DNA from 2 places in the Streptomyces sp. NPDC041796 genome. Region 2 is predicted to be linked to the other one. Evidence: riboswitches for the same ligand, from Rfam matches in the RefSeq annotation. Region 2 holds a riboswitch; the other holds the start of a gene.

Region 1 (3,399 bases), on a different contig from region 2:
ATGCGGTCGATGGCGATCTGCTCGACGACATCGACGTGCTCACAGCCGCCGTAGTAGCGGCGGCCGGGGTAGCCCTCGGCGTACTTGTTGGTCAGGACGGAGCCCTGGGCCTCCATGACCGCGACCGGAGCGAAGTTCTCCGAGGCGATCATCTCGAGGGTGGACTGCTGACGGTGGAGCTCGGCGTCGACGGCGGCGGCGACGTCCGGGTCCAGCTCGTGAAGAGGGGTGTTCAGAAGCGACATCGGGGAGGGGTCCTTAGCTGCCGGAGAACTCGGTGTACTCGTCGGCGGAGAGCAGGTCCTTCGGCTCGTCCGCGACGCGTACCTTGAACAGCCAGCCGCCCTCGAACGGGGCGGTGTTCACCAGCGAGGGGTCGTCGACGACGTCCTGGTTCGCCTCGACGACCTCGCCGGTCACCGGGGAGTACAGGTCGCTGACGGACTTGGTCGACTCCAGCTCACCACAGGTCTCGCCCGCGGTGACCGTGTCGCCGACCGCGGGGAGCTGGACGTACACCACGTCGCCGAGCGCGTTCGCCGCGTGCTCCGTGATGCCGACCGTCGACACGCCGTCCTCGGCGGCCGACAGCCACTCGTGCTCCTTGCTGTAGCGCAGCTGCTGGGGGTTGCTCATGACTGGAATTCTCCTGTACGCGGGGGAGTGCTGGTGAACGGGGTGGTGGTGCGGGGGGTCACTTCTGGCGCTTGTAGAACGGCAGCGCCACGACCTCGTACGGCTCATGGGTACCGCGGATGTCGACGCCGACCCCTCCGGTGCCCGGCGCGGCGTGCGCGGCGTCCACGTATGCCATGGCGATCGGCTTGCCCAGCGTCGGCGACGGGGCGCCCGAGGTGACCTCGCCGATCACCTTGCCGTCCGCCACCACGGACATCCCGGCGCGCGGGACCCGTCGGCCCTCGGCGATCAGGCCCACGAGCTTGCGCGGCGGGGCGATCTGCGCCCGCTCGGCGGCGGCGGCCAACGCCTCGCGGCCCACGAAGTCGCCCTCCTTCTCGAACTTGACCACCCGGCCCAGGCCCGCGTCGAACGGGGTCAGGGACGTCGTCAGCTCGTGCCCGTACAGCGGCATGCCCGCCTCCAGGCGCAGCGTGTCGCGGCAGGACAGCCCGCACGGGATCAGACCCACCGGGGCTCCGGCCTCCAGCAGCGCCTGCCACAGCTTCTCGGCGTGCTGCGGCTCCACGAACAGCTCGAAGCCGTCCTCACCGGTGTAGCCGGTGCGGGCGATCAGCGCGGGGACGCCCGCGACGGTGCCCGGCAGGCCCGCGTAGTACTTCAGCCCGTCCAGGTCGGCGTCGGTCAGGGACTTCAGGATGCCGGGGGACTGCGGCCCCTGGACGGCGAGCAGCGCGTAGGCGTCCCGGTCGTCGCGCACCTCGGCGTCGAACCCGGCGGCGCGGGCGGTCAGCGCCTCCAGCACGACCTGCGCGTTCGAGGCGTTGGCGACGACCATGTACTCCTGCTCCTGGAGCCGGTACACGATCAGGTCGTCGAGGATGCCGCCGTCCTCCTGGCAGATCATCGTGTAGCGGGCGCGGCCGGTACCGACGCTGCCGATGTTGCCGACGAGCGCGTAGTCCAGCAGGTCGGCGGCCTGCGAGCCGGTGACGGTGATCTCACCCATGTGGGAGAGGTCGAACAGTCCGGCATGCGTACGGACGGCGTTGTGCTCGTCACGCTCGCTCCCGTACCGCAGCGGCATGTCCCAGCCCGCGAAGTCGGTCATGGTCGCGCCGAGCGCACGATGCACGGCATCGAGGGCGGTCAGGCGGGGGGCAGTGCTCATGGATGTGGCTCCCAGGGCATGGCTCGAAGACGATCCTCCCCATCTGTCATCGGAACCTGAGAGGTTCACCGTGACCGTACGGGGACGGCCTTCGGCTTGCACCTTGGGTGGAGCCGCCGTGGCGGCCCGCTTTTCAGATCTGCCTCATCCACGCGGTACGGGGCCTGAGAGATTCAAGGGAGGAACTTGCTCCTTCGGCGCCCGGGCGGGACCCGGAACTCTCCCGCGCGGATTCAAGCGGCCGGTATGCGGTTGTGTACGCACGTGTGTGCGTCGGCGCGCACATCATTGCACGCGGGGTCTCCTCGGCAAATCGCTTGTGCCTTATTACCCTTTCTTTACACTTCATGGGCAAGGGTCGTCAGAAGCCGACCCAGCTGGGGGAGTAGCGATGACGTTGCAGCGGACCGGGGCGTACCCGACGACCGCCGGCGTGCCCGGGCAGCCGGGCCTGCCCGCGGGCGGGCGGGCGGTGGCCGGTGCGCCCGCCCTCCCGGTCGTGCGCGACCTGCGGGACCGGCGCGGGTGCGGACCCCGGGCGCTGATCTTCCCGGCCGGTGACCTGGTGGTCGTGTCGGGCCTGCCCGGCAGCGGCAAGTCGACCCTGATCGCCCGGGCGGCCCAGGGACGCGGCATCGACTCGCAGGACGCCCGGGAGCGGTGGGAGCACCGGGTGCCCGGCCTCCTGCCGTACGCCGTCTACCGGCCCCTCGTCCGGCTGGCGCACTACGCGGGGCTGCGGCGGGCCCTGCGCTCCGGCGAGAGCGTCGTCGTCCACGACTGCGGCACCCAGGCCTGGGTGCGGCGCTGGCTCGCCCGGGAGGCCCGGCGGCGCGGCACGGCCCTGCACCTGTTCCTGCTGGACGTCCCGCCCGGCACGGCCCGGGAGGGCCAGCGCGAGCGGGGCCGCGGTGTGTCGGGGTACGCCTTCGGGCGGCACCGCAGGGCGGTGGGGCGGCTGGTGCGGGGCGCGGAGCGGGGCGTCGTGCCGCGCGGGTGCGCGTCCGCCGTGCTGCTGGACCGTCCGGCGGCGTCCGCGCTGACCCGGATCGCGTTCGGCTGACCCGGGCGGCGACCCGGGCGGCGGAGCCCGCGTTAGGGTGCTGCGGCAGCGACAGGCACGCGCGGGGAAGGACCAGGAGCACCAGTGGACACTGCATGGCCGGGCAATGAGCTCGAAGAGGTGCTCGCCGCCTCCCTGGGGAACCCCGCGGCCGGGGGCCGTCTCGTCGAGGTGCTGGGCCGCAGCCACGTCTGGGTGCCCCTCCCCAACGGCGGCGCCCCCGACAGCCCGGACCTGGACCTGCCCACCCTGGAGATCGGCGGGCAGGCGTACGTCCCCGTCTTCAGCTCCGAGGCCCAGTTCCTCCAGTGCGCGGGCGCCCACATGCCGTACGCCGTCGCCCCGGCCGTCGAGTTCGCACGCGGCCTGCCGCCACAGCTCGGCATCGCCGTCAACCCCGGCGGTGCCGTCGGCGCCCCGCTGCCCCCGCTCGCCGTCGCCGAGCTGTGCCGGGCCGGCCGCACCCCGCTGGACGGGCCCGCGAGCGGCGCCCGGGTGCGGCTGTTCGAGCCGGACTGGCAGGAGG
Region 2 (3,399 bases):
TACGCAGGAGGACCTGTTCGCCCAGGCCGCTGCGGAGGAGGCGGCCGGGGCGGGAGCGGGGGGTGCGGAACCGGTTGAGGACGTCGCCGGTGTGTCCCATAAGACGGGGGAGTCCGGTGCGGGCGCTGTGGTGGGCGGGCCCGGCGCGCCGGCGGTGTCCCAGGAGGCGGACGTGCGCGCCTGGCCGGGTGGCCACGCGGGGGTTCCGGCCCGTAAGGGCGACGAGGTGGCCGGACCGGCGGTCGGTGAACCGGCCGGGCGGCCCGTTGTCGCCGGCTCCGGCATGCGCGGCCGGGCCGGCTCCGGGCCGAGTGGCGGCCCGGGCGGGGGCGGCGGGCCTCGTGAGGAGGTTGCGGCGGCGGACGGGCTGGACGCCCGGGTGCGGTCGGGTGCCCTGGAGGGTGGCGCTTCCACGGAGGGGGAGGGCCGCGGAGACGGGGCCGGGAGCGGGGCGGGGCCCGGAGCCGGGGAGGCCGGTGGAGCGGCGGGACGCGCGGCTGCCGGGCCGGACAGTGCCGGGACGGCCGGTGCGGACGAACCTCGGCGGTGGGTGGCAGGTCAGGACGTGCGGCACGCCGAGTACGGAGCCGGGTGGGTGCAGGGAAGTGGGCTGGGCCGGGTGACCGTGCGATTCGAGGAGCCGGGGTCGGCACCGGGGCGGGTGCGAACCTTCTGGGCCGACGATCCGGACCTGGAGCCGTCGGATCCGCTGCCTCTCGTGCCGGGTCAGTCCTCCTGGCCGGCGAGCTTGCCGAAGTCGCGGTCCGTCGCGGGAGGGGGCGGGAGCGCGAGGCCGTAGTGGTGGTAGAGCTGCAGTTCCTGCTCGGGAGACAGGTGGCGGCCCACGCCGAAGTCGGGCGCGTCCTTGATCAGGGCGCGGTCGTACGGGACGTGCAGGCCGTCGGCCTCGAGGCCGCTGGGCTCCAAGGGGACGAAGGCGTCGCGGCTGAACAGGCCCGTGCGTACGGCGGCCCACTCGGGAACCCCCGTCGCGTCGTCCAGGTACACCTCGTCGATGGTGCCGATCTTGTGGCCGTTGCGGTCGAAGGCCTTGCGGCCGATCAGGCTGCGCGGATCGATATCGGTCTGCACGGTCCCTCCAACTGGTCGCAACCGCTCTGTAAACACTACGAAAGTGCACATCGGTGACGTCGGCCACTCGAGGGATCGGGCGGGGACCGCGCTGGTAGGCTGGCAGACGGCCGCTGACCCCGTGCGGGAGAGTCCTCCGGAGAAACCTTTCGGAGGCGCCGAAGGAGCAAATCCTCCCCGGAATCTCTCAGGCACCCGGTACCGCACGGATGAGGTCACTCTGGAAAGCAGGGCGGGCGTCGGACGGCATCCGCTCTCACCGACGGTGAAAGCCGGCCCGCCCCGTCATGGGGAGGTCCGGTGAAGCTCTCAGGTTGAGATGACAGAGGGGGAGGCCGTCCGGGCACCCGCGCCGTGGTGCCCCTCGCAGGTCGTATCGACCAGGAGGCCTCCGCAATGACCGCCAACCGCATTCCGCTCTCCGTACTCGAACAGGGCATCCCGTTCGAGCAGCGGCACATCGGGCCCGACGAAGAGGCCCGCGCCAAGATGCTCGCGCAGGTCGGCTACGGTTCGCTCGACGAGCTCACGGCTGCCGCGGTGCCGGATGTGATCAAGAGCGCCGAGGCCCTCGGGCTGCCCGACGCGCGTACCGAGGCCGAGGTCCTGGCCGAGCTGCGCTCGCTCGCCGACCGCAACCAGGTGCTCGCCCCGATGATCGGTCTCGGCTACTACGGCACCTTCACGCCGCCGGTCATCCTGCGCAACGTCATGGAGAACCCCGCCTGGTACACCGCGTACACGCCGTACCAGCCGGAGATCTCGCAGGGCCGCCTGGAGGCGCTGCTCAACTTCCAGACCATGGTCGCCGACCTGACCGGGCTGCCGACCTCCGGAGCCTCGCTGCTCGACGAGGGCACCGCCGCCGCCGAGGCCATGTCCCTGGCCCGCCGCGTCGGCAAGGTCAAGAACGGCGTCTTCCTGGTCGACGCCGACGCCCTGCCGCAGACCATCGCCGTCATCGAGACCCGCGCCGAGCCGACCGGTGTCGAGGTCGTCGTCGCCGACCTGAGCGAGGGCATCCCGGCCGAGGTCGCCGAGCGCGGTGTCTTCGGCGTGCTGCTCCAGTACCCCGGCGCCTCCGGTGCCGTACGGGACATCAAGGCCGTCATCGATCAGGCGCACGAGCTCGGCGCGATCGTCACCGTCGCCGCCGACCTGCTGGCGCTCACCCTGCTCACCTCGCCCGGCGAGCTGGGCGCGGACATCGCGGTCGGGACGACCCAGCGGTTCGGCGTGCCGATGGGCTTCGGCGGCCCGCACGCCGGCTACATGGCCGTGCGCGACACCTTCGCCCGCAGCCTGCCGGGCCGGCTCGTCGGCGTCTCCGTCGACGCGGACGGCAACAAGGCGTACCGCCTGGCGCTGCAGACGCGTGAGCAGCACATCCGCCGGGAGAAGGCCACCAGCAACATCTGTACCGCGCAGGTGCTGCTCGCCGTCATGGCCGGCATGTACGCCGTCTACCACGGCCCCGAGGGGCTCAAGCAGATCGCCCAGCGCGTCCACCGGTACGCCGTCGTCCTCGCCGAGGGCCTGCGTGCGGGCGGTGTGGAGGTCGTCCACGACACCTTCTTCGACACCGTCACCGTCCGCGTTCCCGGCAAGGCAGCCGAGGCCGTGGCCGCCGCCCGCGAGAACGGGGTCAACCTCCGCCTCGTCGACGCCGATCACGTCTCCGCCGCCTGCGACGAGACCACCGGCCGCGCCCAGATCGCCGCCGTGTGGGACGCCTTCGGCGTGCGCGGCGACATCGAGGCGCTGGACGCCGGCACCGCCGACGTCCTGCCCGCGGCGCGGCTGCGCACCGACGCGTACCTCACCCACCCCGTCTTCCACGCGCACCGCTCCGAGACCGCGATGCTGCGTTACCTGCGCAAGCTCGCCGACCGCGACTACGCGCTGGACCGAGGCATGATCCCGCTCGGCTCCTGCACGATGAAGCTGAACGCGACCACCGAGATGGAGCCGGTGACCTGGCCGGAGTTCGGCCAGATGCACCCCTTCGCGCCGGCCGACCAGGCGCAGGGCTACCTGACCCTGATCCGTGAGCTGGAGGAGCGCCTCGCGGAGGTGACCGGCTACGACAAGGTCTCCATCCAGCCCAACGCCGGTTCGCAGGGCGAGCTGGCCGGTCTGCTCGCCGTCCGCGCCTACCACCGTGCCAACGGCGACATCCAGCGCACGGTCTGCCTCATCCCCTCCTCCGCGCACGGCACCAACGCCGCGAGCGCCGTGATGGCCGGGATGAAGGTCGTCGTCGTCAAGACCGCCGACGACGGCGAGATCGATGTCGAGGACCTGCGC

What was found. Region 2 has a riboswitch for glycine ahead of gcvP (aminomethyl-transferring glycine dehydrogenase). Riboswitches for the same ligand answer to the same signal wherever they lie in the genome.
Region 1: it holds a riboswitch for glycine, as region 2 does, so the genes downstream of both, gcvT (glycine cleavage system aminomethyltransferase GcvT) here and gcvP (aminomethyl-transferring glycine dehydrogenase) in region 2, are expected to answer to the same signal.

What each region holds. Positions count from the first base shown of each region.
Region 1 is NZ_JBVJAH010000001.1:434,881-438,279, forward strand. It holds gene glyA (serine hydroxymethyltransferase) at 1-245, opposite strand, end outside; gene gcvH (glycine cleavage system protein GcvH) at 259-636, opposite strand; gene gcvT (glycine cleavage system aminomethyltransferase GcvT) at 695-1,810, opposite strand; glycine riboswitch at 1,954-2,046, opposite strand; gene ACZ6C1_RS01980 (AAA family ATPase) at 2,202-2,873, shown strand; gene ACZ6C1_RS01985 (enhanced serine sensitivity protein SseB) at 2,958-3,399, shown strand, end outside.
Region 2 is NZ_JBVJAH010000019.1:111,486-114,884, reverse strand. It holds gene ACZ6C1_RS30840 (DNA polymerase IV) at 1-799, shown strand, start outside; gene ACZ6C1_RS30835 (PRC-barrel domain-containing protein) at 727-1,092, opposite strand; glycine riboswitch at 1,207-1,306, shown strand; gene gcvP (aminomethyl-transferring glycine dehydrogenase) at 1,489-3,399, shown strand, end outside.